3 regions of the Paenibacillus sp. BT-177 genome follow, and region 1 is predicted to be linked to each of the others. Evidence: riboswitches for the same ligand, from Rfam matches in the RefSeq annotation. Region 1 holds a riboswitch; each other region holds the start of a gene.
What was found. Region 1 has a riboswitch for cobalamin ahead of OIU26_RS12640 (ABC transporter substrate-binding protein). Riboswitches for the same ligand answer to the same signal wherever they lie in the genome.
Positions count from the first base shown of each region.

Region 2: another riboswitch for cobalamin. It lies ahead of metE (5-methyltetrahydropteroyltriglutamate--homocysteine S-methyltransferase); the one in region 1 lies ahead of OIU26_RS12640 (ABC transporter substrate-binding protein).
Region 3: another riboswitch for cobalamin. It lies ahead of OIU26_RS07500 (cobalamin-binding protein); the one in region 1 lies ahead of OIU26_RS12640 (ABC transporter substrate-binding protein).

Region 1 is NZ_JAOYTP010000003.1:489,102-492,381, forward strand. Features, by position in the region: gene OIU26_RS12640 (ABC transporter substrate-binding protein) at 1-1,500, opposite strand, end outside; cobalamin riboswitch at 1,720-1,923, opposite strand; gene OIU26_RS12645 (nucleobase:cation symporter-2 family protein) at 2,691-3,280, opposite strand, start outside.
Region 2 is NZ_JAOYTP010000003.1:295,144-298,423, forward strand. Features, by position in the region: gene OIU26_RS11765 (anaerobic ribonucleoside triphosphate reductase) at 1-320, shown strand, start outside; gene nrdG (anaerobic ribonucleoside-triphosphate reductase activating protein) at 317-814, shown strand; cobalamin riboswitch at 1,003-1,198, shown strand; gene metE (5-methyltetrahydropteroyltriglutamate--homocysteine S-methyltransferase) at 1,357-3,280, shown strand, end outside.
Region 3 is NZ_JAOYTP010000002.1:285,142-288,421, forward strand. Features, by position in the region: gene OIU26_RS07495 (FecCD family ABC transporter permease) at 1-411, opposite strand, end outside; gene OIU26_RS07500 (cobalamin-binding protein) at 408-1,415, opposite strand; cobalamin riboswitch at 1,624-1,838, opposite strand; gene OIU26_RS07505 (histidine phosphatase family protein) at 1,935-2,687, opposite strand; gene cbiB (adenosylcobinamide-phosphate synthase CbiB) at 2,702-3,280, opposite strand, start outside.

The DNA of each region.
Region 1 (3,280 bases):
AAACACATTGTCAGGGTGTACAATGAACGACTGCGGCAAGTCTGTATTGATGATATCCAGCGCTTGCAGTGTTACCGCATTACGCTGTGCGGTATCCTTTGCCAACTTCAGGCTGTGAAGAATATCCTCCAGCGGTTTGGAAGCATAACGGCTTACATTAGCTTCACTTGTAGAGGAGTAGAACATGTCCATAAAATACTGCGGTTCTCCTGTATGGGCCGTGAGCATGCTGTACATAGCAAAATCCCAATCGTTTTTGGTCAACGCCTCGTCGATATTTTCCACCTTGCGAATCTTGACCTGGATTCCCTCATTCAGCAACTGGCTCTGAATAACCTCAGCCATGACGGATAGCTCCGGACGCTGAGGGAAGGTCAGCAGCGTAACCTCGAATGGCTTGCCCTGCTTGGACCATGTGCCTTGGGCATCCTTCTGCCAGCCATCCTTCGTCAACAACTGCTCTGTCGTTCCGTTCAATGCTTTACGCTCAATCTTACCGAAGGGAAGAATACTCGGAAACGGGCTGCTTGCTTCCGTACCGAAGCCCCTCATGACGGCGCTCACAATGGATGCGCGCGGAATCAGACTGTCCACCACCTTACGGTTGGTCGCATCCTTGAACACAGGCGATTCCATGTTGTACACAATCATATGGGTACGCAAGGACGGAGCCGACAGCACTTGTAGCTTGTCGTTCTTTTTTAGTACCTCTGCGTTATCTACCGGAATATCCGTCGCTACATCCACCTCACCGGATTGTAACGCCATCAGGCGCGAATTACCGTCCGTAATGAATTCCATCGTTGCTTCAGCCAGTCGTGCCTTTTCGCCCCAATATCCGTCATAACGCTCTACGACCAAGGATTGATCCTTGTTAAAGGCTTTGATTTTAAAAGCACCTGTCATTGCAGGGTAGCTCTGCTCATCTTTCATGGATGCCACATCCAGCACGATCGTTGACGGATCAGCCAGATTGGATGCCAGCGCTGCATTCGGCTGGTTTGTCGTGATTTTCAGCGTCAGCGGGCCATTTACATCAATGGACTTCACATCCAGTAAATCCTTCGCCAGGTGACTTTTCTCGATAGAGCGCAGCAAAGATGCTTTTACGCTTGCTGCATCCATACTCTTTCCATCATGAAAAGTGACCCTATCCTGCAAGCTGAACGTCCACACGTTAGGACTGTCGTGCTTCCATTCCTTGGCTAGCCAAGCCACAGGCTCCAACTTTTCATTCAAACGAATGAGTGTCTCACCGGCACCGGAACGCATCACATCCCAGCTATTGTCTCCATGCGGATCGACGCCTGACGGTTTCCACGTATACGCCATCACCAGCTTTTTACCTGCTGGAGTCTGTTGTGCAGGCGTATTCTCACCCTTGCCTGAGCTATCCTCCGTCTTCGTGGCTGTGCCGCATCCCGAAAGAGCCATAACTGCCATCAGCAGCAGCAATCCTGTACATATGAACCATGAACGCCTATTACGATTGCCTATCATCCCACATGTCCTCCTCTATCTTGTAAAATATCGTATAAACCTAACGCAAAACGCGAAAAAAGCATTCCCAACCACTTGACCAGCAGTCAGAAATGCTTTCATTATAAAATGTCAAAACTCACCTCAAAGCCAACTCCAAAAACATAGAAGGGATCAGATCGGTTTCAGACATTCCGTATGCAGCACGCCTAACCACCTCCCCAGCATCCCGTGGGTCTGACAGTGATGTCAAAACAGGCAGGTCTCCTGACTCCAGGCTTATCTTTCAGGCCTTCCCGGTTCCTCACAGTTCCAGTGGCTATTCTGAAAGCTCCAGCAGTACCCTGCTGATGCCTGTATACAGTGGCGGGTCCGTGTCGGAATCTACCGAACTTCCCTTTTAAGTGAACACGCTCAACAACTATCTACATCGTCTCAACAAAACCTCGTACATAGAGTTGTCCCGTTCACACCTGTTTTCTTCCTTTATTCCTTTTTATTACGATTTAGGATTATCTTATTTTGTTGCTACTGGCTTGTCAACAAATGTTGCGTAATAATTTAAATTTGAACGATATAGTGTGAATCAAGACCATGGCTCTTCATTGCTTGCGCGCAATTGAGGGTATGTCTTAACGTTGCGTGCACGCAATTCACGTGCTAAAATTAGGTATAGAGATACCCACCGTATCCGTATACTAAAAAGAGCCTTCGCCGCTCCAACGGCAAAGACTCTTAGGACTTGAAGGGCTGTGGATCACCACGGCGCGCTAAATGCTTAGCTAAACCCACCGTTAGGCGCCTAACCTAATTACGCGGTGGGTTTTCGCTTGTTCCGAAATTTCCGACGCAGCCATCGATAAAGCTTACGAATACTAAACACCAGGCTTAGTAACGTAACCATCCAACGTAGCACATCGTAACACGACACAAGGTTGACCATCGGCTTCACCCCCTTTCGGGAAGCTGCGCCATGGTCCGAAAACATCCACCACTATTCAAAGTCCATAAGGTAGATTATACCACTCCTTCACCTACTACTCTAGCAAACTTTTCTAGTAGGTTCTCAATCCCCCATTTTCATACAAGAAGGGTGTTTATCAATAACTTCATGCTGCTTAATAAATAACTCGCTCTGGGTAACCCCATGCCAAACAGCCGGAAAAGAGGCTACCCCCTCTCTCCGGCTGTTTTGGTTTATTTCCTATTCATCAAACCTTCTGTGGAACCTCCGAGACATTTACACCTTTGACCGATTCACCCTGTTTTCTTGCCAAAACGATGTTCAAGACAATTGCCGTAATCGAGCCCGATACAATACCATTTTGCAGCAGCATTTTGGCAAAGCTAGGCAGTTGGTCAAACATTTGCGGCAGAACAGCTGAGCCTAGGCCTACAGCAATACTGCATGCTGCGATCAGCAGATTGCTTTCCTTCCGCAGATCTACTTCTGACAAAATAGACATACCTGATGCAGCAACCGAACCAAACATGACGATCATCGCCCCACCCAGCACAGCGTTAGGAATCACTGTCGTCAAAGCAGCCAGCTTAGGCAGCAAACCGAGAACGACCATAATGCCGCCCGCAGCAAAAATAACGTTACGCGATTTGACGCGAGTCAGCGAGATCAGACCCACATTTTGCGAGAAGGCCGTGTAAGGGAACGCATTAAAAATACCGCCCAGCATAATCGCAAGCCCTTCCGAACGAAGTCCATTGACGATTTGCTTTTGTTCCACCTTCTGATCAATCGCTTTACCTACTGCCAGATAAACCCCCGTAGACTCGACCATGCTGA
Region 2 (3,280 bases), 190 kb from region 1:
ATCTATGTAATGCGGGTGCAATTTCATACATTGAGCTGGACGGTAATGCGCGAAATAACCCGGATGCGTTTCTTAAAATTGTTCAGTACGCGCTGCAGCAGAACATTGGCTACTTCTCCATCAACCATCCGGTGGATCGTTGTACGGAATGCGGCTATGAAGGGATTATCGGGACAAGCTGTCCTCAATGCGGCACAGATGAGGAACACACGCATTTTCAGCGTTTACGTCGGGTAACCGGATATCTGACAGGAGATTATACCGTTCGTTTTAATGCTGCCAAGCAAGCCGAAGTTCGCGACCGGGTGAAGCATAAGTGAATTTGTGCGGCTATATTCCAGAATCTCTGAATGAAGGATACGGCCTGCGCACCGTTGTATTCATTAGCGGTTGCCGCCATGCCTGTCCCGGCTGTTTTAATCCAGCTTCGTGGAACTTCCGCGCAGGGGAGCCATTCACGCCTGAGCGTCAACAGGAGGTTATCCGTGATATCATGGATAACCCGCTGTTGGACGGACTGACTCTCTGCGGGGGAGACCCTTTTTTCTCAGCAGCAGAATGCTCGCAATTTGTACGTAACTTCCGCGCGGCTTGTCCCGACCGAACCGTATGGGCCTACACGGGCTTTGTTTACGAAGATCTGCTCATGGATCAGGAACGACAGGAGCTAGCGTTTTTGTGTGACGTGATTGTAGATGGCCGTTTTGTTGAACAGCAAAAGGATCTGACCCTCCCCTTTCGAGGTAGTCGTAATCAACGTCTGGTAGATGTGAGAGCCAGTATTCAGGCAGGTTACACCGTTTCATTGGCTTAAAGGCGATGTTCTACTTAGCAAGATGATATATCAAAGACAAGTCCCCACGATGGGGTGGGCTTGTCTTTTTTGCATATAACTAACAGATTCCACTCCAGTTTCTATTACTGTTTCTATTGCACATCCTGTGAGTTTCACTTATGATGGTGAACAAGTATACGAGTGCATAATTATTCGTCATACCTTAATCGCATAGCTTGGAAATAGGTGTCTGTTCTATTCAGATCAGACTTAAAAGGGAAGCCGGTGCAAATCCGGGACGGTCCCGCCACTGTAAACGGGGAATGTTCAGCTACTCATACACCCACTGGTCCACAGACCGGGAAGGGATGCTGAACGTCATGATCCGTAAGTCAGGAGACCTGCCTATTTTAACAACATCGCAGTACCTACGGAAGATAGGGAGGTGTTAAGAGCAGTCGCCGTATTTTTGAATTTTAATCGCGAAGGCATTCTTTCCCCTACTTATTTTTAGCCTTGGGGACAGAATGCCTTTTTTGGTACGTAAAAATAAACTGGCTACCAGTTAGGAGGAAACCTACATGTCCATTAACGAACGATCTGCATTGTCGGGTTTGATTAGCAGTAATCTGGGTTATCCGCGTATCGGTGGGAACCGGGAATGGAAGAAAGCACTGGAGCGCTTCTGGCAGGGTAGTGTTGACGAAAGCGAACTGCATAGTGAGATGAAAAGATTGCGTCTGGAGCATCTGAGCAAGCAACGTGACAAAGGGATTGATCGCATTCCTGTCGGAGACTTCTCCTATTACGATCACGTGCTGGACACATCCGTGATGTTCGGTCTCGTACCCGAACGCTTCAACTATCGTTCTACAGGTCCGGTTCCTCTGTCTGTGTATTTCGGGATCGCACGTGGGCAGAAGGGAGCTACTGCCAGTGAAATGACCAAATGGATGAATACCAATTACCACTACATCGTTCCCGAATTGGCAAATGCGGCTCCGGTGCTCACTGAAAATAAACCCTTACTGGCTTATCGTGAAGCAAAACAGGAGCTAGGCATTGACGGTAAACCGGTTCTCATCGGTCCCTATTCATTTGTTGTTTTATCCAAAGGCTATGATCGTAAGGATCTGGCTTCTATTATACGAACCTTCCTGCCTTTATACGCTCGAGTCTTGTCAGAGCTAGCAGCAGAAGGCGTTCAATGGGTCCAAATCGATGAACCTGTCCTGACCACCTCATTCCCGGCAGAGGATCTAGATATTATTCAGGAGGTCTATGAAGCTTTGACCCAAGCTGCACCCTCGTTGAACATCATGCTGCAAACCTACTTTGGCAGCCTGGATCATTATGAGCGTCTGACTGAACTTCCGGTACAGGGACTGGGTCTTGATTTTGTATACGATGATGGCGAAAATCTTCAGCATATATGCCAGCATGGCTTCCCTAAAGGAAAAACGCTGGGTGCTGGTGTCATTGACGGACGCAATATCTGGCGCAGCGACCTGAATGCCGTGGCTGCGCTGTTGGACCAGTTAGCAGAACAGACCACTGCCGCACAGCTTATCGTACAGCCATCGTGCAGTCTGCTACATGTGCCGGTCAGTCTGGAAGCAGAGCACAAGCTGGACCGAGAACTGGTGCATGCACTAGCCTTTGCCGATGAAAAGCTGGATGAAGTCGCAGTCTTGACGGCTGCACTTGGTAAGCACGATCCATCCGCACTTGCCAAGCTTGAGCAAAGTTCGGATGCGGTAGCCCGCTTCAACCGCTCCGCGGCAAGGGTACAGACAGCTGCCGATTTGGCCGACCTGCTAACAAAAGAGCCACTATCACGCAGCGTTCCTTTCGCCGAGCGCCGGGTGATTCAGCAAAATAGGCTGAAGTTGCCCCCACTGCCTACGACGACCATCGGCAGTTTCCCGCAAACTGCTGAGGTCCGCAAGGCCCGTCTGCACTATCGCAAAGGAGAATGGTCTGCCGAGCAATATCGGACATTCATCCAACAGCAGATCAAGGAATGGATTGATATCCAAGAGGACATTGGCATAGATGTGCTTGTACATGGGGAATTTGAACGGACCGACATGGTTGAATTTTTTGGCGAAAAGCTGAAAGGCTTTGCTTTTACACAAAACGGGTGGGTGCAGTCCTACGGCTCCCGCTGTGTTAAACCGCCGATCATTTACGGAGATGTGTCGTTCGATCAACCTATGACCGTGGAAGAGACGGCATTTGCTCAGTCGTTAACCTCCAAGCCAGTTAAAGGGATGCTTACAGGCCCTGTGACCATTTTGAACTGGTCCTTTGAACGTAATGATATTCCACGCAGGCAAGTAGCTTTGCAGTTAGCTCTGGCATTACGGGCAGAGGTAGAGGCACTCGAACAAGCGGGTATTAGCATGATTCAGGTGGATGAACCCGCAATTCGTGAAGGGCTTCCGTTGAAAAAAGAACAACAGCAGGCCTATCTGGATTGGGCTGTTCAAGCCTTCCTTGTGA
Region 3 (3,280 bases), on a different contig from region 1:
GGTTATAAATGCAACTAGCGGAAGCGTCCATATACCCACAAATGAAAATTGAAGCCCCCAATAAATCAGTACTGCTGCTCCGACCGAAGCTCCCGAGGATACCCCAAGGGTATACGGATCAGCCAAGGGATTACGCAACACACCCTGAAATCCGGCTCCCGCCAGCGCCAGCGCTGCTCCAACCAACATTCCCAGTAACACCCGTGGCAATCTGACCTTTAAAATGATTTGCTCTGAGGATGTATTCCAATCCGGTGTAAACGTATCACCTAACCACGGTAGGTGGTTGATCAAAATACCTGTGATCTGGCTGACCGGAAGACTGACCGAGCCGATGCCAAGACAGAGTAGCAGCGTCAGCAGCAGCAAGACAAGACCTGTCCCCCCAAAACCGATCAGTCTACGGTTCATTTGAAAATTTCAGGGTACACGCCCTTGGCCACTTCCTTGAGCCCTTCTGTTACGCGTGGACCTGGACGGCTAATCAAATTATCATCCACGGCAAATACACGATGGTTACGAACAGCCGATATTTGATCCCATCCACTGCGAGCTTTTATGATATCGCCGAGGGTCTGGCCTGTTTTATCATCCTTCACACTTTTGCTGTACAAAATCACGTCAGGGTTGGCAGCTATAATATTTTCCTCACTGATTTGGTACCAGCCCTTCTGCGTGGCACCCACGTTTTCGCCGCCCGCCAATGTGATCAGTTCATCCATAAATTCGCCCTTACCCACTGTCCAGCCTGGTGAAAATTCGACGTATACCCGCAGCTTCTGCCCTTTGCCGATATTTTTAACTCCTTCTTTCACTTCTGCTACATCTGCTCTCATCTTGTCAGTCACCGCTCTCGCTTCTTTCTGGTGATCGGTGATTTTCCCATACAATTCGATGTTAGCTATGACATCTTCAACTGTTTTCGGTTCTGTTTTAAAAATCATAATTCCCATATCACGCAGCTTAGTCGCAGCCTGTTCACTAAGTGAAATCCCTGCAAAAACAACTTCCGGGTTCGCAGCAATGATCGCCTCTTCGTTCGGTTTCATAATACCGCCCATTTTAGGCTTTTTCGTAGCTGCCTCCGGGTAATCAGAGTAGTCGGATACACCAACAATTTCCTTATCCAGTCCGATAGCGAACAGCGCCTCGGTTTCTGCCGGGGAGACGGAAACGATCTTATCCGGTGCTTTTTTAAATGTAAATTCCTGTCCTGTTGCATCCTTAAGCGTTAGCGGGTAAACCGTTTTACCCGGAGGCACTTGTGCGGTTACGGTCTGTCCCGGCTGCTGTGAAGAAGCTTGGCCCTCTTTATTTTCTGCATTTTTTCCATTCGCGCCACATGCACTCAGCCCAACTGCCAATATCAGCGCCAATAGACCTGTAGTCCATACCTTTATTTTTTTTCCTGCCATGATTTGCACCCCTTCATACATAAATCGTTAAGAGCGTTACTTGAACTTCATCCGATATTTTCTCATTCCAGCCTTCTTTTCCTATCAAAAACCCCCGCATCCTCATATCAGGACACAGGGGTCACGTTAGCACAGATCGTGCGCAGGCGGGCAGCTTCTTTCCGCATGGACAGTCACTGCGAACACGTCATCCTTTCCTCGAAGGATTATGGTGACAGGCGGACGGGCAGGTATCCTGACTTATGGAAAATGCATGTCCTGATATTCTTTCATATGCTTGGCGGCACATAAAACAGGGCTAATGAGCATGTTTCCATTTACAGTGGCGGGACCGCGTCGGACTCACACCGACTTCCCTTTTAATAGCGCAATAAAGGAAAGCAAGTTCCTCACATGGCGCCGACCTCGTCTGCTGGATATTTGATGTAGTGGTAGTCAAGCCGTTCTTTTACTTGATGATTATAGGTTAAAAAGAGTTAGCTTACAACCCAAACAGTCGCTTTATTCGCCTTGTTTAACCTAATGAGAAAGCAATCTTGCTATACAATTGTGCGGTCCTATCAACCTTAACTGAATCCTAAATGCTTCTCCCGGCTTCGGATTCAGACTCCAAAAATCATGTCCAGGCATAAGCATACAAGCCAACTGACGAATTACACCACCATGCGTGACAATCAAAACAGAGGGCGGCGCAGCATTCGACTCCATTGGCTGAACCTCCAAAGCAATGCGCCACGCAAACAGAGAGTCTAGGAATTCACGCAGACGATTCACAAAATGAATCCAAGGCTCTCCTCCAGGTGGGGTGAATTGTTGCGGCTCATCAATCCAAGCGCGATACAACGCCACATCCTTAAGCATGTCATACGTTTTTCCATCCCACTCACCAAAGTGAAGTTCTCGCAGACGTGGTTCCATGATAGGAGGCATAGCAGAGAGGGAACATTCAGACGTCAATGCAGACTCCGGCAAAATGATCTGCAAGGTCTGGCGACATCGCATTAAGTCGCTGCAATAGATTCGAGCAAAGGAATGTCCCTGCAATTTTTTCTGTAAAGTCTTTAACTCCTGCTCTGCTCCCGACAGTAAACCCAAGTCGGCATGTCCCAGATATCGACGTTCCTTATTCCATAAGGTTGTGCCATGACGAACTAGCACGAGCTCCATGTCCCACTGCAGATCTTCTTTAGCATCATTCGGCTTACTAACCTGTTGTGAGTTCGGACTTGGTGCACTTTCTCGCACTCTTTTTCCTTCTGTATCTTGTTTCAAAATCGTGTCACTCCTCACTGCATCCATCCCAAGGCAAAACACCCTGCGGCTCCCATCAAACACAATCCTACAAACATAGTGGATACGGCGAACATCAGCCGGATCGTATGCCGGATATCCTTCGACTCCAGCGGTCGTATCCCTTCGCCCATATATGCCCGAAAGGAGCGTATGCCGTGATACACATTATAGCCACCGAGACGAATCCCTAGGGCACCTGCCACCGCTGATTCGGGAAATCCGCTATTTGGGCTTGGATGCAGACGGGCATCCCGCTTGATTGTCCGCCAGCTTCTTGCAGCATCCAGCCGATACAACCACGACGCTATCACTAGCATAACTGCTGTCATGCGAGCCGGAATGTAGTTAGCTACATCATCCAGCCGTGCCGAGGCCCAGCCTAAATGCAGGTACTTTTCATTTTTGTAGCCAACCATTGAATCGAGCGTGTTTACGGCACGATATGCCAGTGCCAAGGGTGCTCCCCCGATCAGGGCATAAAAAAGCGGGGAAATAATGGCGTCCACGATATTTTCAGCGACCGTTTCGACGGTACCGCGCACAATTTCGGGCTCGTCAAGCTGCTGCGTATC